3 regions of the Steroidobacter cummioxidans genome follow, and region 1 is predicted to be linked to each of the others. Evidence: riboswitches for the same ligand, from Rfam matches in the RefSeq annotation. Region 1 holds a riboswitch; each other region holds the start of a gene.
The links. A riboswitch is a leader RNA that binds a small molecule or an ion and turns the genes downstream of it on or off. The one in region 1 is predicted to bind cobalamin.

Region 1 (7,733 bases):
GCGCGCACCGATCTGCTGTTGCACGTTCGGGTTGTCCTGGTCACGACTGAGGATGTCGTACTTGGTCAGATCGTAGGCGGTCAGCGTCCACTGCCCGAGGCCATCGGCGAAGATCTGCTTGACGCCGACTTCGTAGAGCTCGCCGCGCGTCAGCCGGTACGGTGCCTGCGCGACGGAGCTGGTGATCAATGTGCTCACGTGCTCGGAGTTGCTCGCGTACTGCCCGAACACCACGAACGTCCTGGTGATGTCGAACACTGAGCCAATGCGCCAGCTCAGCGGCGAATAGCCCTTCTCGAAGCTGTTGGCATCGAAGAATTGATCGCGATCCACCTGAATATCGTCATAGCGCAGACCGCCGACGAGCGCCCATCGGTCGGTCACCTTCAAGCGATTCTCAGCGAAGATCGAATACTGCTGCGTCTCGGCCCGATAAGTGAGCCGGGTAGCATCGGGGCTGTTGAATTGCCCGGGCACGAAGTCATCCGGATCGATCGCATCGCTACCGCGGAACGGGGAATTGCTCGGGCCGAGAAAGCGCACGGAATTGATGTCGAAGCCGATCGAGACATCATTCTGCAGCCCGAATAGCGAATGATTCACGACCAGGTTGGTGCGGTTGCCGCGCTGGATCTGATTGTGATAGATCTCCAGAAAATCGGAGCGGTTGACCAGCCCGGTGGCCGCGACGTATGCGTACGCTTCAGCATTGCGCCAATGGCGATTGCTGCTGATGTAGTAAGTATCGTTGGTCAGCGCGACGCCCTCGGCAACGCTCCAAGTGAGGTTCAGACGCGTCAGGTCGTCGCGCCACTTCATGACTGCATCGCCAAAGTTGAAGTTGCGCTCGATCCACGCCTTGTTCAACCGGCCATTGATCAACGGAACGCCGTAGTACGGCGCTTTATCCTGATCGCCGTAGTCGTACATGAGCGTGGCCGAGAGGCTGTCCGTCAGATCCCAGCGCAAACCGCCGGATATCGCGAGGCTCTCCGCATCGCCGTTCTCGAACCAGTTTTCGCTCTGTCGATAGCTCACGTCGGTGCGATAGGAGAACCGCTCGCCAAGCGGTCCGCCCGCGCCCAGTCCCAAGTGGTACGTATCGTGATCGGCGACGGAGAAACGCGCTTGATAGCTTTCCTGGCGACTGGGTTTTCTGGGGATCACGTTGATCGCACCGCCGAGCGAGCCCTCGCCATATAGAACCGACGCCGGTCCGTGCAGTACCTCGATGCGATCGATAGACCAGGTATCGAACGGAAACGTCAACGTGCTCGCCGCCGCGAAGAAGCGCATCCCATCGTAAAGCGTCATCACCGAGGTGTGCCCGGAGAAGCCGCGCGCGGTAAGCGAATTGCCCGTGCCCGGAGAACTGACATTGGTAATGCCCGTCGCACGACTGATGGCATCGACGAATCTGGAGTCGCCGCGCGCGACGATGCTCTCTCCGGACAGGATCTCGACGTTCGCCGGCGTTTCGAGCGGCGTGAGATTCAAGCGGCTCGCACTGCTGGCGGGTCGATCCAGCCCCAGCTGATCGATGCTGGCATCCTCGACGAGGATGCGGCGCAGGGTTCCAGAATCCGCCTCGGCTGCACCGACCTGGAAGGAAGTCAGCAGGATGCCCGCCCCCAATCCCACGAAGTGCAGGGAATGCTTCGATGCTCGTCTCATGATCGCTGTACTCGAATTGCCAAACTGTTCTTTTCAATTTCATCGACGCGGCTCGACGCACGACGCATGGGCTTGTAGCGCAAGCGTCGCCAGCCGATCACGACACCAATCACCGAAAGCAGCAGCCCGCCCAGTGAAAATGTGATGACGCAGATGTCCCATAGCGGCCGGCGCTGCCACAGCCACCAGATGTCGAAGGAATGCAGCCCGCTGTACAGCCATCGATAGACGCGGTTGGTGAACGTGCTGCGATCCAATAGCTGTCCCGTGATTGGATCGAGGTGGAACCAAGTGCTCTGCTCGTCACCGAAGCGCACACGTAAGACCGGCAGACGCCGGTCGCCGCGCTCGGGGTGTCGCGAGTAGAAGTAGTTGTCGTAGCTCGTCAGCAGCTTTGATTCCACCAGCGGCGCATCGGGAATGAGTTGCGGCGCGCGTGATGCCATCGTCTGCCAGTCCGGCAGGCGGGTCGCCGTGGGCGCTCCTGCAACGAGCCGAACCGACATGTCGGCATCCGTGACTCGATAGAACGGCTGGCCGTCGTAATGGATCAGCTCCGCCTCCATGGCGAGATCGCCGAAACCGGTGACCGGCAACTGAAAGTCGGACGGCGTGAGCCGCTTTCCCGAATACAACAACTGCTGATCGGCGCTGGCGCGGCGCGGCGGATTGATGCTCAGGGGGTTCATCGACATCAGCCCGCTGAAGACCCAGGTAATCGTCACCAGCCCGAACACGATGCCGGTGAAGTAATGCCAGCGCATCAGCCCCTTGTAAGGAACCTGGCGCTTGCCCGGCGGTGCGCGCCGATTCCAACGAAGAATGCCAATCCAAAGCCCACTGACCGCGAGCACGACCCCGATGACCGAAAGGACGTCGACGATCCATTCCCAGAGCAGCGGATACTTGCGAATGAACGTGGGATAGATCCAGTGCGTGACCGCGCCCAGGTAGTTGAGCGCCCGCTCCGTGGAATGGGTATCGCGAACGACTTCGCCGGTGGTCGACGAGACGTACAGCACGGTGCCCGCGGCATCGTTCAATCGGAAACGCAGCAACGGCCGATGCTCGTTGAGCCCGGAGACGGTCCATTGGTCCGTCTGGATGCGCGCATCGAAAGCAATCGAGTCCACCGACGCTGGAGCGCCAGAGCGTTTTACGAAAGATGCCGCAACGAGCTGCGCTGCCTCCGGCGTGACTTCGCGCAGAACCTCGCCGTTGTCGGCAAAGACGACTCGAGGCTGAGCACCATTGCTGGCGGAGATGACGTAAGCAGGTCGCTCCGCAATCATTGCGAGCCGGATCGATCGCGCCGTGACGACAGCACTGGGATTCAGGTACTCAATCGCCGTCGGCGTGGCTTTCGTCAAGAAGTCTTGTGGCGTCAGCCTGGCAACAGCCTCGTCCGGTGCCAGCGCGGTCGCTGGCAAGCGCAGCGGTTGCGACCCGGCAAAACGCTCGGCTCGGGTGAGCTCCGGAAAGCCCACGTACATCATGAAGATGCCGCTCAAGAACCAGAGCGCGAAGAACAGGCACAGGACGATGCCTGTCCAGCGATGCCAGAGGAATAACTGACGCTTCCAACTCATGGCGCGATCATCGTCAGCGCCGCACACGCCACAAGTTATTTAACGTTGTCGCGGCGCCGATTAACGGCGTTACAGGCGCCGTAACGAACGGTCCACGCACTGCTCGCAAAGTCATCCCGCGCTCCCTTCGATCGAATGACTCGCGAGAACACACGGCCACGACGGTACGCACCGGTTGACGGTGCCGTCGATAGCTGGCGTTCGCTCCCGCGAGCGAATCGGGTTCGAATGAGTGGAGCTGGAAAGAAGCGTCGGCTACGAACGTAGCGAGGCTGTTTCCATCAGCCCCTTCCCACGAGAGCCCGACAGCATGCGCGCCGCAGTCGGGCGCGCGCTCCTTGGCAGGTCTTCGGGCTCATGGGCACCGGCATGAAATGCCGACCTACTAGGCGCTGCTTCCCAGGTCCGAGGACCCAGTGCTGTAAGCGCCGTTCGTTCCCAATTACCGCTGCGGGGCAGCTCCGGAATGCGCGTCGTGGGTTCACGAGCGGTCACCGGATTCCCTTTTCAGCCCGGCTTCATCGGAAGCGGGCACCAAGGATGGCGTGAAAGATAGGAGGAAGATCGCGGTACGTCAACCGCCATGCGGCACACGCCGCGGGCAGCGACCTCTACTGCTTGTACGTGTTCGGTTGGTGACGGTACTCGACGATCTCCCGACGAGCCTGCTGCGACGAAACCTGGCGGATGGCCCATTGGAGCATCCGTGGGTTGCCGGTCACCTCGAAGCGATAGTAGTAAGTCTGCCCTGCTTCGAACCGGTCAGTGATTCTCAGGGGTGGATACGTATACGCCCCCAGCCAGGAATCCACATCGTGGCGCCCCGGCTGCAAATAAATGTGTGTATAGCCGTGCGGCTGCAGCCGACCGATCTGTTGATTGTCCAATGCCAGTCCGCAGTCGTAGCCGAACGATGCCAATGCGGGGACATCGCTAGGCGGCGCATATATATAGATGAGCGCCTGGTCGTCACCGGGTGGCTGCGCAGGTGAAAACGGCGGTCCTTTGGCAGTTCCACACGCAGAAGTGAGGACGCTCAGTACGATGAGGGCGAGGTTGCGCACGTTGGGCCCTCAGTGAGTGAAATACGAGCGCAGACTATCCTCGATCGGCTGCCGCTTGCCGTCGAGCACTCCTCGCGTGCCGAGGTCGAACGACAGGAATTCAATCTCGGCTGAAGCGAACTGAGGATGTTGCTCGCGGAAAATGGCCAAATCTCTGTCGCTCTTGTCCACCTGAGCGATGTCTACCGGGCCGCATTCAGGCATGTTCATGGTGATGGCGCCGAGATAATAGATCTTCCCGCTTTGCAGCTGGAATTTCCGATGTACCAACGCGCTAGCGCCGTCTGCGTATAGACGCCCCACAGAGTAGCCCCTGGCACTGAGCTCCTTCCGCAACGACCGCTGGAGCGACCGAGAAGAGCAGCACGAAAGCTGCAACGACGTTCTTATATGGCAGCATGTTGGACTCCCTGTTTGGGGAGTATCGCATCACGCGACTCATGGAAAATCCGTAAGGCGTCACAAAGCCGCGAGCACAAGCACAGTATCCGCCACGTCAAAGCGTTACTTCATGGATGTCATTTTTTAATAACGCAGTGATCGTAAAGACACCTCCAGCTGCTCGACACCGGCGTCGGTGGTCAGGTCGCCAGGCGACAGTCGCAGCGTTGAACCCCGACAATCCGCGTACACGCCGGCAGCACGCAAATTGCCGATGATTGCGCGAGTATCCGCAGAAGGAGGCAGTCTGAGCATGACGCTCCCGCCACGCCGCTCCTCCTCGCGCGGGCTCACCAGAGGCAGGCCAATTCCATCGGCGGCGGCGATGATTTTGGAAGCAAGACGCCGATTGTGAGCAAGACGCTCACTCTGATTCTGCTGTGCATGCCACTCGAGCACTGGGAGCGTACCTGCGCAGGCAACGACTGAGGGGGTGCCATGGTCGAAGCGCCGCGAGTCCGATGCATACTCGAAGGCATCCAGTGCCCATGAGAACGGATTCTCTTGACTGAACCAGCCACGCAGCTCCGGACTGCATTGAGTCAGCAGATCCTTGCGCACATGTAAAATCCCCGCACCCGACGTACCGCCAAGCCACTTCAAGCTGGTAGACACCGTGAAATCCACCTCGGGCGCGCGTACATCGAACGGCAGCAACCCTATGCCTTGAGTGATATCAACACCGACGAGACTGCCCACGCTGCGCGCGTGCTGCACGAGAGTGGGTATGTCACAACGATATGATGCCGTTGACGTGCATTGAGTCAGCAGTGCCACCGCCACATCGCCGCTCCATCGCGAGCAGAAATCCTCATCGCGTACCCAGGCTTCTCCGGTTCTCAGCGGCACAGTATCCAGTATGAAACCGCTCCGCTGCGCCATGCCCGCGAGCAGGAAATGCAAGCTGGGAAAGCAGTCGGCGCCGACCAGCAGTCGCCGCCCTTTGAGCATCGCTGCCGGCAAAGATCCGATCAAACTGTAGAGTGCAGTCGTCACGTTGTCCGCGGTCGTCAGCGTTCCCGGGTCGGCGTTGATCAGCCCGCGCCAGCGATCGATGAAGCGCTGGCGAATGCCGAGCGCCTGCGGCCACTGCGAATCATCGGTCGCGCTCCACAGCTTTGCGTATGCACTCAGCCCTTGTTCGATCAGCTGCTGCTTGCCTCGGAACATGCCGATCGAGTGATATAAGAAATACCCTGCCCCATCTGCTACGGCAGTCTGTCCGTCGCTGCGATTTGTCATGTGTTTTTTTCTCTGAGGGATGGAGCGGTCAGGCGCTGGCGCCTGCGTCGACCAGCGCTCGCAGTCGAGCCACGTCGCGATGACGAGTGACGATGTCGGATCGGTCGGCGGCCATCCGCATGTCTCGCAGGACTTCCAGGGAGCGCAGCAGGACGGGCAACGGTGGGCCGCTGGCGGTGAGGCCTGGCAGCTTGTCCTCTTTTAGATCCGCCGCCGGTTGTTCAATGAAGCGCTTCACCAGAGCGTCGTGATGTTGGGCTGCCGTCTGCCCGAACAAATCGCAGATCTCCAAATACATGCGAGCGTTCTGCTGAAACCAGTCGGCTCGCGAGTGCCGCTCCCCCAGCCTGAGCAATTCATCCAGCAAGCTGGTGCGTGTCATGCAATCGCGCAAGCGTGCCTGATCCTGCGGCAACATGAACAGCATCTTGTCGACCAGCAGCTGAGCGTAGTACGGGTCGTTGGCCCGACACAGGCCCAACAGCAGATCGAGCTCATTGATGCCGGAGAAATCGCCGGCGTTGGCACCTCGATACTCCTGCCGGCCAACGCGATGCGGCTTGTAGTACGGGCGGACGCAATAGAAAAATCGTTGAATGTCCAAGCGATCGAACAGTCGCTGATTGACTGCCATCACGTCCTGCAGTGCTTGCTTGGTAGTGCGAAACAGCACGTCCGCGACAGGGCTCGAGACTCCGAGATGCACGATGCGCATGAGAGCGTCGGCGGCAGTCTGCAGCGACAAGATGCCGCGAGTGTTCTCATCGATGAACAGCACTTCATCCGGCAACCACGTAAAACTCTTGCGCACGCCGGCGACAGCGAGGTTGTTCATGGCAAGGTGCGCGGTGGCAAATCGCGGCGCCATGCCAAGCGAGACGCCAACATGCAACGCGAGCGCCGAGGCCTCCGGAAATGGAGAGCGATCTTCGCGAGCGGGATTGGTCAGCTCATGACGACGCAGCGCCGCCAGATACAAGCCGACGTTGCCGAGCACACCGAATGCCGTATCGAATCCAGCGCCGGTGTTTCCCTCCTCCAGCAGTGCCACAACATGCACGTGCCCTTCTGCTCGCAGCCGCTCCTTGATCGGGTCGCCAACGCCCAGCACCTGAGCTCGCTCCTCCTGAGCGAAGTACAGCTCCTCCAGTTCCGTATTGAGATCCACAAACGAACTGCGGATCCACCGATCGAATGCCTCTGCTCTGGTACTCATCGACCCATTCCCAAGCTACGTCGTGCGCCAAGTCTCACGGATTCTCGGCAGGACATTGGCCCTACTCGGTGGCGCATCGCGGGGCATTGCAGCACGTTGTCCTGGCAATTGACCTCGTATCAGAACAGTTTTTGTCTTTCAGGCGCATATCCGGGACGTTCATGCAGCGCCCCAAGAACGCATTCGCTCACTCCCGCTCGGCTTTGGCGGCAGCAGCGACCAGCATTGCCTCGCCTACCCTCGTGTCGCCCTGAGCGACGAGCCTCTCGCCGGCACTGCGGATGTCCCGCACTTCCTTGTTCTGGCTGAGCTTGGATTTGCCCACCAGGCGCGTAATTTCAATCTCGATGCCAACAATGGCCTTGAGCATCAGATCTATGTAGTCCTCGGGCGCGTCAGTCATCTTCCACGGCTGCGGTTGCGACGCCTCGTGCTTGCGTGTCAGGCGAGCAACGTTGCCTCGCACGAATCGTTCATCGTCTCGAATCGTGACGCGCCCGTAGACGT
Region 2 (7,733 bases), on a different contig from region 1:
CGGAATGAAACAACGTCACAGCGCCTACGCCGAACGCCGCAAGCTGCAGTCGGAGCGCTTCAAGTTGCCGCCGCTGCCGACGACCACGATCGGTTCGTTCCCGCAGACGACAGAGATTCGGCAAGCGCGCGCCGCGTTCAAGAGCGGAGAAATCGACTCGGCGCAGTACCGGCAAGCCATGCAGAAGGAGATCCGCACGGTCGTCGACTATCAGCATCGCGTCGGCTTGGACGTGCTGGTCCACGGCGAGGCCGAGCGCAACGACATGGTCGAGTACTTCGGTGAGCAGCTGGCTGGCTTCGCTTTCACCAGCAAAGGCTGGGTGCAGTCCTACGGGTCACGTTGCGTGAAGCCGCCGATCGTCTTCGGCGACGTGTCGCGGCCCAAGCCGATGACAGTGGCATGGGCGACGTATGCGCAGAGCCTGACCGACAAGGTCGTGAAAGGCATGCTGACCGGGCCGATCACGATTCTGCAATGGTCGTTCGTGCGCGACGATCAGCCTCGCTCGGTGACGTCGCGCCAGGTCGCGCTGGCGATTCGCGATGAGGTGGCCGATCTCGAGCGGGCTGGGATTCGGATGATTCAGATCGACGAAGCAGCGCTGCGCGAAGGCTTGCCGTTGCGCCGGGCGGACTGGCAGGCCTATCTGGACAACGCGGTCGAGGACTTTCGGATTGCTTCCTGCACCGTGGCGGATCAGACGCAGATTCATACCCACATGTGCTATTCGGAGTTCAACGACATCATGCCGTCGATTGCCGCGATGGACGCGGACGTGATCTCAATCGAGACCTCGCGCTCCCAGATGGAGCTGCTGGGCGCGTTCATCGATTTCCGCTATCCCAACGAAATCGGCCCGGGTGTCTATGACATTCATTCGCCACGTGTGCCCACGGTCGATGAGATGACCGCGCTGTTGAGGAAGGCGCGCCAGGTGCTGTCGCCGGAGCAGCTGTGGGTCAATCCGGACTGCGGTTTGAAGACACGCGGCTGGTCGGAAGTGGAGCAGGCGCTGGTCAACATGGTCGAGGCCGCCCGCCAGGTGAGGCAGCAGGTGTAATCTGCGCGGTGGCGTCGTTGGTGTTGACGCCTCCCGCGAACCACAATATCTTGTGTCCATCCTCGGTGCCCTCCCCAACATCATTGGGGCGGGCTGAAAAGGGAATCCGGTGACCGCGTCGGCCTTGCGACGCGCATTCCGGAGCTGCCCCGCAGCGGTAATTGGGAACGAACGGCGCACACAGCACTGGGCTTTAGCCTGGGAAGCAGCGCCAAGTAGGTCGGCATCAGCCGAAGCCCATGAGCCCGAAGACCTGCCGAAGATCGCGTGCCTGAAGGGTGCGCACAGGCTGTCGGGCTCTCGTGGGAAAGGGCTGGCGGATGTTCGCGTCGCGGCGTTCGCCGGCGATCGAGTGTTCCGTTCCCCATAGTTTTCCATCGATGACCCGATTTCGCTCGCGGGAGCGAAGGCCGTCGTAACAGCTCGTGCTTCGTGCGCGTGCTGTGCGTCGTCTTTTGCGTGCCGCGAGCCCCATGTTTCGGGGAAGAACAACGATGGAAACGCTCGCAGCGACGACGGTAGGCAAGCCCTCAGCACGTGTTGATTCGCATCAAGCCGACTTTCATTTGACGCCGCCACACTCGGCTCGCACGCAGATGCGAGTCACGAAGCGCAACGGCGAGCGCGAAGCGGTCGACGTGAACAAAATCGTCAAAGCGGTTGGGCGCTGTGGCGATGGGCTCGATGCGGTCGATCCGATGCGCGTCGCGCTGAAGACGATTGCCGGTCTCTACGACGGCGCGACCACGCGCGAGCTGGACGAGCTGTCGATTCGTACCGCCGCGTCATTCACGTTCGAGGAGCCGGAGTACTCGCGTCTCGCGGCCCGGTTGCTCGCGGGATTCATCGACAAGGAAGTGCAGGGGCAGGGTATTTATTCATTCTCGCAGTCCATTCGCCTCGGCTTCGATGTCGGGCTGATCAACGAGCGGGTGATGAGCTTCGTCGAGAGCAACGCACGCAAGCTCAACGATGCAATCGCTGCGCGCAGCACGCAGGAATTCGAATACTTCGGCCTGAAGACGCTCCATGACCGCTATCTGCTGAAACATCCGACGCGCCGGCTTGCGCTGGAGTCGCCGCAACAGTTCTGGATGCGGATCGCGTGTGCGCTCAGCACGACTGTGCACGAGGCGATCGATCTGTATCAGGTGTTCTCGTCGCTGGATTACATCCCCAGCTCGCCGACGCTGTTCAACGCCGGCACGCGCCACGAGCAATTGTCGAGCTGCTTCCTGCTCGACTCGCCGGGCGACTCGCTCGAATCCATCTACGATCGCTACAAGGACATCGCGCTGCTGTCGAAATTCTCCGGCGGCATCGGTGTGGCCTGGCATCGCGTGCGCTCGGAGGGATCGCTGATCCGCGCGACCAACGGCTTGTCGAACGGCATCGTGCCCTGGTTGAAGACGCTCGACTCGTCGGTCTCGGCGGTGAATCAGGGCGGTAAGCGCAAGGGCGCGGCATGCGTGTATCTCGAACCCTGGCACGCCGACATCGAGGCATTCCTCGAGCTTCGTGACAACACCGGCGACGAAGGCCGTCGCACCCATCACATCAATCTCGCGAACTGGATCTGCGATCTGTTCATGCGCCGCGTGGAAGCAGATGAGATGTGGTCGCTGTTCGATCCGAAGGATGTGCCACAGTTGCCGGATCTGTGGGGCGAGGCGTTCGAGTCGGCTTATATCCAGGCCGAAGCGCAGGGCTTGGCCCGGAAGGCCATGCGTGCCCGCGATTTGTATGCCCGCATGATGCGGACGCTGGCGCAGACCGGTAACGGTTGGATGACGTTCAAGGACAAGTGCAACCGTGCGGGCAATCAGACGGCGCGCGACGGCAATGTGATTCATCTGTCCAACCTTTGCACCGAAATCCTCGAGATCACCAGCGAAGGCGAGACGGCGGTTTGCAATCTAGGCTCGATCAACCTCGGCCGCCATGTGAGGGACGGTGCGTTCGATTTCGACAAGCTCGCGCAAACGGTGCAGACCGCCGTGCGTCAGCTGGATCGTGTCATCGATCTCAACTTCTATCCGATCGCCACCGCGCGCGCGTCGAACATGCGTTGGCGCCCAGTCGGGTTGGGCGTGATGGGCTTGCAGGATGTGTTCTTCCAGATGCGCCTGGCGTTCGACAGCCCGCAGGCGAAGCAGATGTCGACGCGCATCGCCGAGACCATCTACTTCCATGCGTTGCGCACTTCGATGGAACTGGCGCGCGAACTGGGTTCTCACGATGCATTCAAGGACACGCGAGCAGCGGAGGGCGAGTTGCAATTCGACAGCTGGGGCATTGCGCCGTCGGATGCCGCACAGTGGGACGCGTTGCGCACCGAAATCAAAGCTCACGGCCTGCGCAACAGCTTGCTGATTGCCATCGCACCGACTGCCACGATCGCATCGATCGCAGGTTGCTACGAGTGCATCGAGCCGCAGGTCTCGAATCTGTTCAAGCGCGAGACGTTGTCTGGCGACTTCCTGCAGGTGAATCGCTATCTCGTGGAGGAGCTGAAGCAGCTCGGTCTGTGGACCGACGAGATCCGCAATCAGATCAAGCTGGCCGACGGCTCGGTGCAGGGCATCGCTGATATTCCTGAAGCGCTGCGCGCCATCTATCGCACGGCCTGGGAGTTGCCGATGCGTGCGCTGATCGACCTGGCGGCAGCGCGGGGCGCGTACATCGATCAGAGCCAGTCGTTGAACCTGTTCATGGCCAATCCCACGATCGGTCAGCTCTCCAGCATGTACATGTATGCATGGAAGAGCGGCATCAAGACGACCTACTACCTGCGCTCGCGGCCCGCGACCAACATTGCCAAGACGACGGTACAAGCGACGCAGGCGCAGGTGAGTGACACCGCCGCGGTGGTGTGCTCGTTGGAGAATCCTGAAATGTGCGAGGCCTGCCAGTGAGCGCCGTCATGACTTCACGAAAAGCTTCGTTGCTGGACTCGGGCTTCGACCTGACGTTGCGGCCGATGCGCTACCCGCGCTTCTATGAAATGTATCGGGCCGCGATCAAGAACACCTGGACGGTCGAGGAGATCGATTTCCAGATCGACCTGGGACATTTGAGTCAGCGCATGACCCCGGCTGATCGGCACTTGATCGAACGGCTGGTGGCGTTCTTCGCCACCGGAGACTCGATCGTCTCCAACAACCTGGTCATCAGCCTGTACCGGCATATCAACTCGCCGGAGGCGCGGATGTACCTGTCGCGCCAGCTGTTCGAGGAGGCGCTACACATCCAGTTCTACCTGACGCTGCTCGACAACTACGTTCCGGATCAGCAGCGCCGGGCACAGGCGTTCGCGGCCATCGAGAACATTCCATCGATCCGTCGCAAGACGGAGTTCTGCCAGAAGTGGACAGATGAGGTGTTCGGGCTGCAGCGGATTGCGAGCGATGACGACAAGCGCCGCTTCCTGCTGAATCTCACGTGCTTCGCCAGCTGCATCGAAGGGCTATTCTTCTTTGGTGCGTTCGCTTACGTCTACTTCCTGCGCTCACGCGGCCTGTTGCCGGGATTGGCGGCCGGCACCAACTGGGTGTTCCGCGATGAGAGCGCACACATGGCGTTCGCGTTCGAGGTGATCAACACCGTACGCCGCGAAGAGCCGCACCTGTTCGATGCGTCTTGGGCGCAGCAGGTGCAGACCATGATCGAAGAGGCGGTCGAGTGCGAAGCCGCGTTCGCCGCCGACGTGCTGTCCGGCGGCGTCGTCGGGCTCACCAAGCGCGAGATGCGGCAGTACCTCGAGTACGTCGCCGACCAGCGCCTGCGCGCGCTACACCTGCCAACCCGTTACAACGTTCGCAATCCGTTTGCGTTCATGGAGCTTCAGGACGTGCAGGAGCTGACGAACTTCTTCGAGCGGCGCGTTTCGGCCTATCAGGTCGGCGTGCAGGGTGAAGTCGCGTTCGACGAGGCGTTCTGACGTCCGACCGTTCGAAGTAGCAGCATCGCCTTGAAAAGAGCAACGCTGGGTCGATGGCTGATCTGGGTTGGGCTGGGGTGGATGCTCGTCGTCAGCATCACTGGCATCTCGAGCATGTTTGCCGAGCCGCTGTACTCGGCGTGGCGTGAGTCAGTGGTGCAGCAGTTGGCGGGCGAGCCGATGGGTGATTTGCTACGCGGCGCGTCAATCGATCCGCAAACGGCCCTCGAAGCAGCCCACTTGGTGGATCCCGATGCGCGCGTTGTGAGTCTCGTACCGCCCGGCGCTCAGGGCGGCGCGCCGGGGCACTACGTCGTGTGGGTGGATGATTCGCGAATCGGGCGGTCGATGTCCCGCCCGATCCTGGTCCACGCACAGACTGGCTGGATCAAAGCTCCATACCAACTGCCGTGGTATCTAAAGCTGCTGCAGATGTCGCGGCAGCTGCACGATGCAGTAACGCCATCAGCCCTTCGGTTTGAACGCGTCGCTCAGCAATGTGCCGGAGAAGGCTTCACCGACGTTACCTTCCGTCGCGTACCGATAGAGCGCCGCTGAGTAGACGCCCTGCAGCGCCGTGTGCACGAGGGCCACAGCGACGACGGCCAGTGCGACGAGGACCGTGAAGGCAACGATGAGCGGGCCGCTGCCGGTCTGAGCGACGGCGAAGACGAACAACAACCCGATGCCGACCACGCAGATATAGAACAAGAAGAACACCAGACCCATGCCGGCGTTGCCGATGACGTTTTCACCCCAGGTTTTCTTCAGCAGCGTGGCGCTGTCCTTCACCGCATCCACCGGGCCGACGTTGCGGCTGACCAGAATGGGAACCGCCAGGAAGGTGGCCACCGTGAAGGCGACGCCGAGCAGGCCGGCGATCCAGCGGCCGATGAAGCCGGCGCGCTCCTCGATGAGGCGCAGAATCAGGCCGACGGTGGCGGCGATCGCGGCGTACCCGAGAATCTGCACGATCCGGGAGCTGGCAATGCGCAGACCGTCGGCAACCGTCGGGTTGCCGCCGTCGAGCCGGATCATGGCCGCGCCCACCAGCGCCGAGTTGAAGAAGAAAATGACGAAGTACTGCACCAGATAAAACAGGAACAGCACCACCAGCGAGCCGGCGCTGGCGGTCTCGTCGGCGAATTCCTGGAACGCACCGGTAAACATCAGCGGCACGATGAAACTCACGGCCACCAGCAGGGTGGCGATGGCGGAGAACAGCGGGAACAGGAGCAATTCTTTGTCCTGACGCAGGACGGTGCCGCTGGCCTTCACCAGTTGCCAGCTTCGAGAAAAGCGCGCGAACATAGTGTTTCCCTTATGTTGTTATGACTCGCCCACCCGCGGGCGACCGTGGCTACGGTACCCGACGGCGATGCTCGCGACAATTAACAATAATCGCCCACGCCGGCCCGCGGCGCTGTCCGGCTCGACTCGGGCTATCCGGCGCCCCAGCGTTCCAACAATGCGTTCACGGCGGCCGCCCCTTGTTCCGCCGGCCGCGGCTGTGTGGGAGGAGTGCGGCTGAAGCGTGGCGCCGGGGCATTCTGTAGCTGGCCGTCGACCTCGACAAATGTCTGACGTGCACGGTTGTGCGGGTGAAAGGGCGCCTCCGAGAGTTCCAGAACCGGGGCGAAACAAACATCTGTGCCTTCGAGCAGCGCGCACCACTCGTCGCGAGTGCGTGTCCGGAAGATCTCCGCCAAGCGAGGTTTCATTGCTTTCCAGACGCTGGCATCCAGGCCGCTGGCGCTGGTCATGCCCGTCGCTGCCATCTCGCTCTGCTGCAAATCGAGCTTCTCCATGAGCAGCGCGAAGAACTGCGGCTCGAGCGAGCCAATGCTGATGTATTTGCCGTCGCGAGTCTGGTACGTGTCGTAATAGTGCGCGCCGCCGGAAAGCAGGCTGGTTCCGACGCCGTCGGGATGCATACCGGTTGCTTGGAACCCGATGCTCATCGCCATGAGCGCGGTGGCGCCGTCCACCATCGCGGCATCGACCACCTGCCCGCGACCGGAACGCTGCGCTTCGAACAGGGCACAGACAATGCCGAAGGCCAGCATCATTCCGCCACCCCCGAAGTCGCCGACCAGGTTCAGCGGCGGCACTGGCTTCTCGCCCATGCGTCCGATGCCATGAAGCGCGCCGGTCAGAGCGATGTAGTTGATGTCATGACCAGCCGCGTGTGCCAAAGGACCTGTTTGTCCCCATCCGGTCATCCGGCCGTAGACCAGCTTCGGATTGAGCTCCAGGCAGACGGCCGGTCCAATGCCCAGGCGCTCGGCGACGCCAGGCCGATAGCCTTCGAATAGAACATCGGCGCGCGGTACCAACTGCAGCAATGTCTGTCGACCGGTCGCGCTTTTCAAATCGAGCGCCAGCCGGGTCCGATTGCGCATCAGCGGCTCATGACGCGTGTCATTCGCGGTACTGCGCTCGATCGTGATCACATCCGCGCCCATGTCTGCGAGCATCATCCCGCAGAACGGTCCGGGCCCGAGCCCGGCAATCTCGATGACGCGAACCCCGTGGAGCGGTCCCCCGCGCATCGATGACGAGCTCATTGCACGGCCTTGAATGCATCGTGGTCTGCAATCGCGACCGCGAAGCGCGTGCAGACGCTTTCGATGGCGTCTTCAGGTTGGGTGCCGGGCGGAACGACCGACCACACCATGCCGTAAAACAGCTGCGCCAGATACAACTGCCAGGCGGCTTCGAAGGAGGGCG
Region 3 (7,733 bases), on a different contig from region 1:
GCCACCGCCCTGGACCGCCATTGCTCGCAACAGCTCGGCCGCTTCGAATTGATGGGACGGATCGAGTCCAGTGAACGGCTCGTCCGCCAGAATCCAATCCGATTCGCCCGCCAGCACTCGAGCCAGCAGCACGCGTGCGCGCTCGCCGCCCGATAGTGTGGTCACTGTGCGGTCGGCCCATTGGGCGACTTCGGTTCTAGTCATGGCGTGTGCGACAGCGGCGCGATCTTCCTCGTCGCTGCAGACCCCATGAAACGGAATGCGGCCGAGCCCGACCAGGGTCTGCACGTCGATCGACCACGCGATCTCGGGAGTCTGGGGCAGAAAAGCGATGCGACGGGCACGTTGCATGGCAGCCAGTGAGTGCAGTGATGCTCCATCCAGCTCGATCGAGCCGCGCTCCGGACTAAGCAAGCCGGCGATGCACGACAACAAGGTGGATTTGCCAGCGCCATTCGGACCGAGCACCGCGGTGACGGCGCCCGACTGCAGGTGCAGATCGATGCCATCTAGGATGACGCGGCTACCACGCCGAAACTGTAATCCGCTGATCTGCAGGTTGCTAGCGGGCCGGGTCATGTGAGCTTGCGCCGCATGGAGTGCAACAGCACGAAGAAGAAGGGGGCGCCGATCAGTGACATCACTACACCGAGCTGGAGCTCCGAGCCGCCGGGAAGCAGCCGCACGGCAATGTCTCCAGCGAGCACCAGGGCCGCGCCGGCGATGGCGCTGGGAACCAGCAACGCGCCTGGACGCGAGCCAACCAGCGGACGCATCAGATGCGGCACGATCAGGCCGACGAAGCCGATGACGCCCGTGACAGCGGTGCCGCCGCCAACGATCAGGCCAATGCCGAACGCGAGCTGCCATTGCGCCCGATTCAGATCGATGCCGAGCGAGCGCGCGCCGGTCTCGCCGAGCGTCAGCGCATCGAGCGCGCGACGACAGCCGAGCACAGCGATGCAGCCGATGATGATCAACGGCGCGGCAATCGTCAGTTCATCGAAACTTCGATCAGTGAGCCCGCCCAGCATCCAGCGTACGATCTCACCGGCCGCCCAGGGGCTGGGCGACAGCGACAATACCAGCGAAATACCAGCGATCGCGAGCGAGCTGAGAATGATCCCGGACAGCACGAGCGTCAGCACGCTGGCGGCCGCGCCGGACAAAACAAACAACGCAGCCATGGCTGTCATGCCGCCGATCACGCCGCAGATCGGCAGCACCCACGGATGCAGGCCCGCGATGTTGAAGAAGATGCTGAGCACCGCACCGAGGGCCGCCATCGCCGACACGCCCAAAGTTCCCGGCTCGGCGAGCGCGTTGCGCAAATAGCCTTGCATCGCCGCGCCTGCCAGACCGAGCGACGCGCCGACCAATACACCCAGAATGGCGCGCGGCAGTCGCAGTTCGATCAGGATCGCGCGACTGACGGCGTCCTGCGCTTTCCACATATCCCAAGTCAGCGTCACGCGTCCGACCGCGACCGACAGGATCGCGAGCACGACCACGAGCGCCAACAACGCGGGCATGGCCCACCGACGTGAGGTCACTGCGCGCTCCTGGCCCGTTTCGCGGCCAATGCTTCTTCACGGGCCTGCACCAGCGCGGCGACCGCGGGAACCATGGTCGGTCCGGCGCAATACAAAAGGCGCGCTGGAAACACGGCTTGTGTCATTTGAGATTCCAAAGCTCGTAGTGCGCGATGGCGCACGATTTTTTCTTCTTGCATGGGCGCGCCGGGCGAAGTCTCACCAACCAGCAGAACGTCGGGCGGCGATGAGACCAGTACTTCCAGCGGCAGCGGACGATACTGCTCGACGCCGTAACGCGCGGCGATGTTGTGCAGTCCAGTGAGCTCCATCAATTCACCGACGACAGAGTTTGCGCCCGCGGACAAGCCGCCGGGCTGATAAACCGCAGCCGTCAAGGGTTGCTCGTTCGGAGGCAAGCGAGCAGCGTCGAGCGCCGCCTGAATGCGCGCCACCAGTGCTTCGCCCTCGGGCTGCGCGCCGAGCAGCTTTGCAACCTGTCTTACTTGCGCCAGGCTCTGCTCAACGCTGTTCGGCACACCGAACAGCTCGAATCGAATGCCGACCCGCTTCAGAGCGTTGCGAGTAGCGATAGCCGAATGACGGCTGGTGAGCACCAGGTCCGGCCGAAGCGCGACGACTTCCTCGGCGGTTTCGTAAGTAATCGGCAGGTGACGCGCGGCGTCCGCGATCGTCGAACGCTGCGGATCGCGCGCGTAGTGACTCAGCGCCGCGATCCGATCGTGAGAGACCAGTTCGATCAAGATGCTGTCGACGCACATGTTGAGTGAAACGATGCGCATCGGGTGCGGCGACGATTCCTCGGCCTGCGCGCCGGGCGTGAGCCACAGGGCGGCGAGCAACGGCGCGAGCCAGAGTTTCAAAACTCCACTCCGCGCTGCGGTTTGAAGCCGGCATCGTATGGATGTTTGATCAACGTCATCTCGGTGACGAGATCGGCGATTTCCAACAGCTGCGGCCGTGCGTCGCGGCCAGTGATGCAGATGTGCTTGTCGCGCGGCCGATTCTTCAGGAACGCGACGACCTCGTCGATGCTGACGTAGTCATTGCGAATGGCGATGTTCAGCTCGTCGAGCAGCACGAAGTCATAGTCGGGATCGACGATCAGCTCGCAGCTGCGCTGCCACGCCTTCTGAGCGGCGGCGATATCGCGCTGGCGGTCCTGCACGTCCCAGGTGAAGCCTTCTCCCATCACATCGAAGGTCACCAGGTCGGGAAAGCGGCGGAAGAAATGTTTCTCGCCGGTCTGCCACTTGCCTTTGATGAACTGCACGATGCCAATGCGCATGTCCCAGCCAAGTGCGCGGGCCACCATGCCGAAAGCGCTGGAGGATTTGCCTTTGCCGGGGCCGGTGAGAATCATCAGCAGGCCGCCGCGCTCTTTCTTGGTCGCGCGTTCGGCGCGGCGCTCGGCCTGGCGCAGCTTCATTTCTTCGGCGTGCAGGTGGTCTTTCTCGGCTTCGGAAAGGCCGTCGGTCGGTGTGCTCATGGTTGCATCTTCAGCGCATCGGCAAGGCGGCGCCAGTCGTTAGCAGCGAGTGGCAGGCCGAACCGCAGCAGCGTGCTGTCGTAGTCGAACGGCCGGGCAAGAATGCCGTGCGAGATGAGTTGTGTGAATCTGGCACGCGCGTTGGGGGCACGAGCCAGTCGATAAAGTGAGGTGCCGCCGACGATGGTCATGCCGGCGCCAGTGAGCAACTTGTCGAGTCGCTGCGCCGCTCGATGCAATCGCGCGCGGGTTTTCTCAGCCCAAGCCTCATCGGCGTAGGCGGCGAGTCCTGCTCGTAATGCGTCTGCGGAAACCGGCCAATCACCGAGTAACCGACGCAGTTGAGTGGCGATGGCGGGCGAGGCGATCACGAATCCGAGGCGCACGCCCGCCAGGCCATAGAACTTTCCAAACGAGCGCAACACGATCATGCGCGGCGCGCGGTTGGTTCCGGCCAGGCTGGCGACGCTGTGTTGTGGCTCGAGCTCGCCGAAAGCCTCGTCGACGATCAGTACGCCGGCATTCGCCTGCAAAGAATCGTGCAGCGTTTGCAGTCGATCCTGGCTCAACAGACGTCCATCCGGATTGTTGGGATTGACCACAGTCATCGCGACGCTGCCCGCCGCGCGGCTGTCGAGATCCGAGTCGGCAACGATCTCGGTTCGTACGCCGGCGCGGAGCCACGCATCGGCGTGCGATCCATACGTCGGCCCTGCAATCGCTGCGGCTGCGGTTTTCAACAGATACGGCACCAGTCGCAGCGCATTTTCCGTTCCGCCAGTCGCAACCACTCGCGCTGGATCGTCTATGCCAAATGCCATCGCGGCCACGACTTCGAGCTTTGCCAGCTCGGTCGGTTCCGGCAACCGATTGCGCTCGCGAGCCGAAGCTCGCGGCGCCGGATATGACGAAGGATTGATGCCGGTGGATAAGTCGATCCACGGCTGCGGCACATCAGGAAACAACGTGCGCGCGACACACAGCCGGCCACCGTGATGTGCGAAGCGTCCGGCTGCGATGTCGGCGCCACTGTTCATCAGAAGGTCTGCCGCAAACCGGCGTAGAACGTGCGGCCGAGCGTGCCGTAGTTTTTCGCGGTCTCGTACTTCTCGTCAAACGCGTTCTCGACGCGGCCGTACACTTCCAACGAATCGCTCACTGCGTACGAGGCGCGGAAGTCGCACAGCGTGTAGCTATCGAGCACGGCGGCGTTGGAGATGGTGTCGAACGCGCGGCTGGCGTGCTGAACGGCGACCGTGGTCGTCAGGCCGACCGGCCACTCATAGCTCAGCTGCGCGTTGGCGATCTCATCCGGGCGACGCGGCAGCGTACGGCCGAAGTTTGCCGTGCCGCGCGCTGTGCTCTTCGCGTCCATATTGGTGTAGTTCACAGCAAGCGACAGCTGTTCGGTCAGGCGTGCCACTGCCCCCAACTCGACGCCCTTGGCGTTGGTTTGCGCGAAGTTGTCGTAATAACCGTCGGGCCGCGTCCCACAGCCCGGCGGGAAGGGCGCGGACCAGCAGGAGACGAAGTCGATCATGTTCGTGGTGTCGCGATTGAAGTAGGTCGCGGATACCACCAGCCGCTTGCCGAAGAAATGCTGCTCGATGCCGGCATCCCAGCTTTCGGCCTCTTCGGCGTCGAGATTCAGATTGCCGTACTGGCTGTACAACTGATACAGCGTTGGCGCTTTGAAGCCTTCGCCATAGCTGGCACGCAAGATCGTGGACGGAGTGACGGACCATGCGGCCGACGCGCGCGTCGTCGTGTGACTGCCAAACGTGTCGTGATCGTCATAGCGGATGCCAGCGCTCAACGACAACGCATCGATCGGCGTCACGTTGACCTGCGCGTAGGCGCTGTTGATCTGCACGTCGCCGGTCAGCGGGGTGGGATTCGGATCCCACGTCGCCGGCGACACAGAACTCAGCTTGGAACGTTCCGACTCGAGGCCGACGATCGTGCTCAGGCGCTCGGTGATTCGCAGCGTGCCTTGATATTCCCAACGCTCGTTGCGGCCATCGGCATCGAAAGTCGTGCGCACCGATGAGGAGGGGTCGGTGTTCTTGCGGTCCGTGTCGGTGTACGCAAAGCCGATGCGGTTCTCGAAGCGGCCACCGAAGGCGTTGATTTTCACGCCCCCGTAAGTGGTCAATTCTTCGGTGGTGCCGTATTCGGGTGAGTCGACGAGGAACCCGTCGAACTCCGTACGGCCTTCGCTCCATGTCGTGCGCAGTTCGGCGGAAACGTTGTCGGTGATGCGCAGAATGCCGCGCGCGTTGAAGCCGACATTCCGATAGCCGTCGGCCTCGCGACCGCCTTGGTAACGCGAGTACGAAGAGATGCCGTCGGTAGTCATGTAATTGCCGCCGACGCGCCAGGCGAGGCGGTCACCGCCCGCTTGAACGTTGCCGCGCACGATCGCGGTGTTGTGAGTGCCGCCCTCGGCGGACACGGTCCCGGACAGCGGGCCTTCGGGTACCGGCGTCACGATGTTTACTACGCCGCCAATGGCCTGGCTGCCCCAAAGCGTGGACTGAGAGCCGCGCAACACTTCGATCTGTGCAAAGTCGGTGGTGATGAGATCCGCAAAGTTGAACTCACCGCTCGCCGAGGAGGGATCGTTGAGCTTGACGCCGTCGATGAGCACCATGGTTTGATGGCTTTGCGCGCCTCGAATGCGCAGCGTCGTGGTGCCGCCGAAGCCGCCCGTGCGCGCCACGCTGATGCCCGGCGTCGTCGCAAGCAGGTCGGAGACCGCGGTTTTCTGGCTGCGGCGCTGCTCCTTCGCCGTGATCACCGTGACGGAATCGCCGATGCGCGATGTTTCCTGCGCGATGCGATTGGCGCTGACGATGACATCTTCGATGCCATCGCTGGCATCGGCGGCCATTGCAGCAAGCGCCGGATGCAGCAGCAATGCAACGGATATGGAAAGAAGGCGAGACGGGACCCGGGTAGTGGGCCGGCAAAGGGGCATGGTAGTCACAGAAGGCTCCGCTGTAAGTCACAAACCGCACGGGCTGCAACTCACAAATGCGTCGCGACCCATGCACCGGTCGCCTCTACAGGGAAATTCCCGTTCTCTCGGCACACCCCGGCCGATCGATGGACGACGGCGGCAAGCAGGTCTCCTGGCTGATGGCTGAAGTCCTCGCGTCACCTTCCCAGCGCACCCAGTTCCGTGGGCTTACGCCAGTGGTTTTTGACGCGCGGCGAACCACTTACAGTTGCGGGGGCAGCCCGGGTTTCACACCCGAGTTCCCTTTGAATCCCCTGGACGGGGAACTTGTCGCGCGGCGCGAGGATGAGGTCCGCGCCGGCAATCGTCAAGTGTCCGGCAAATTCTTGCGTCGCCCACGCAGTTGGTGGTCCAGCGACCATGCCCCGGGCCCGTAGACGGTCAGGACCAGCAGAATATAACCCCACAAATAATGCTGACCGATCGCGGCCGCGAAGCCGTCCTGGAGCAGCACGTGCGCATATGAGACTACCGCCAGCACATTGACGGCCTGCAGCCCGAGCGCGCTGATCCGGCCGAATAGACCGAGGATCAACAGCGTCGGAAACACCAGCTCGCCGGCGGTGCCGACGATTGCCGCCAGGTGCGGGGACAGCAGCGGCACGCGATACTCGTACTCGAACAATGCGAGCGTGCTGTCCCAGTCGGAGATCTTGAGATAGCCGCTCTTCAGGAACACCCAACTCACATAAATCCGGGAGGCAAGGGCGAACGGTGCTTGCAGGCAGTCGAGCAGACGGGGCAGGGAGCCCTTCGGGTCCATCAAGGCGGTGCTCAACATATTCAGCTCCCGATTGTCGTTGTTGCGGGACAGGACCGGTCTGAAGCGCTGCTTATTACTGGCCTGGGTCTGTAATGCGGTGGCCTTTGGGCCGGTCTTGTGGGCAAGATGCTGTTCGCGGCATCGATGACGATCCGTTTCATACCCGCTAGGGAAATCCGATCAGGAGAGAACATGAGCACCCAGAAAGCCACTCGCGCCGCCATGGCCGCCGCCGCGGCAATGCTATTCAGCACCGTCGCCACCACCGCGAATGCGGCGGATGAAGCCAAGGTGAAATGCGAAGGCGTCAATTCGTGCAAAGGGACTTCGGCCTGCAGCACGGCCACCAATGCCTGCGCGGGCCAGAACACGTGCAAGGGCCACGGCTACCTGATGTTGAGCAAGGCCGATTGCGATGCTGCCAAGGCGAAGTTGAAGAAATAATCGCGATACCGGCGGGCCCGCCAGCTTGGGCCCGCCGGATGCTTCAGTCGGCTCAGTATTCCAGCGCGCTCAACAGCGTCTTTACCACCGCATCCACCGGGACATTCTGTCCCAGCACGACGATCACTCCGCGCGGTGCCGGAACGATGTCGCCCTGAAATCCATCTTCATCGATATGTTCGCGCTGTTGCGTCGGAACGTGCGTCACGACCAGCGCAGTTACCGGGCCCTGTTCCGTCTGCACTACCAGATGTGGAACGCTTTGACCTCGGAACGGGCATCTTTCCGCGTATGAAACTTGCGCCGCGCCCGGTTTCAGTCGCAGCCGCGACGCTGCGAGAACCTTTTCCAACCGCTGCTCATCGACAGTTTTCGAGGTGCGCACGAGAGAGAATTGCTCATGCTGCACGTGGGCAATGGCTTCGGCGGCGATGCTTTCTCTCGGCGTCAGCAGCCACAAGG

Region 2: linked by a shared signal. The riboswitch ahead of D0550_RS27355 (ribonucleoside-diphosphate reductase subunit alpha) and the one ahead of D0550_RS14245 (PepSY domain-containing protein) in region 1 are both predicted to bind cobalamin.
Region 3: linked by a shared signal. The riboswitch ahead of D0550_RS19105 (TonB-dependent receptor plug domain-containing protein) and the one ahead of D0550_RS14245 (PepSY domain-containing protein) in region 1 are both predicted to bind cobalamin.

Annotation. Positions count from the first base shown of each region.
Region 1 is NZ_LSRW01000022.1:157,141-164,873, reverse strand. Features, by position in the region: gene D0550_RS14250 (TonB-dependent receptor) at 1-1,674, opposite strand, end outside; gene D0550_RS14245 (PepSY domain-containing protein) at 1,671-3,263, opposite strand; cobalamin riboswitch at 3,587-3,817, opposite strand; gene D0550_RS14240 (DUF2846 domain-containing protein) at 3,875-4,327, opposite strand; gene D0550_RS14235 (hypothetical protein) at 4,337-4,597, opposite strand; gene D0550_RS14230 (aminotransferase class V-fold PLP-dependent enzyme) at 4,853-6,010, opposite strand; gene D0550_RS14225 (PrnB family protein) at 6,039-7,226, opposite strand; gene D0550_RS14220 (FMN-binding negative transcriptional regulator) at 7,414-7,733, opposite strand, start outside.
Region 2 is NZ_LSRW01000073.1:2,266-9,998, forward strand. Features, by position in the region: gene metE (5-methyltetrahydropteroyltriglutamate--homocysteine S-methyltransferase) at 1-1,063, shown strand, start outside; cobalamin riboswitch at 1,110-1,338, shown strand; gene D0550_RS27355 (ribonucleoside-diphosphate reductase subunit alpha) at 1,558-3,978, shown strand; gene D0550_RS27360 (ribonucleotide-diphosphate reductase subunit beta) at 3,987-5,003, shown strand; gene D0550_RS27365 (hypothetical protein) at 5,034-5,561, shown strand; gene D0550_RS27370 (DUF6159 family protein) at 5,469-6,314, opposite strand; gene D0550_RS27375 (CaiB/BaiF CoA transferase family protein) at 6,446-7,570, opposite strand; gene D0550_RS27380 (aminoglycoside phosphotransferase family protein) at 7,567-7,733, opposite strand, start outside.
Region 3 is NZ_LSRW01000040.1:967-8,699, reverse strand. Features, by position in the region: gene D0550_RS19130 (ABC transporter ATP-binding protein) at 1-579, opposite strand, end outside; gene D0550_RS19125 (FecCD family ABC transporter permease) at 576-1,553, opposite strand; gene D0550_RS19120 (ABC transporter substrate-binding protein) at 1,550-2,416, opposite strand; gene cobO (cob(I)yrinic acid a,c-diamide adenosyltransferase) at 2,413-3,042, opposite strand; gene cobD (threonine-phosphate decarboxylase CobD) at 3,039-4,079, opposite strand; gene D0550_RS19105 (TonB-dependent receptor plug domain-containing protein) at 4,079-5,935, opposite strand; cobalamin riboswitch at 6,150-6,350, opposite strand; gene D0550_RS19100 (DoxX family protein) at 6,372-6,845, opposite strand; gene bufA2 (BufA2 family periplasmic bufferin-type metallophore) at 7,020-7,271, shown strand; gene D0550_RS19090 (DUF3379 family protein) at 7,324-7,733, opposite strand, start outside.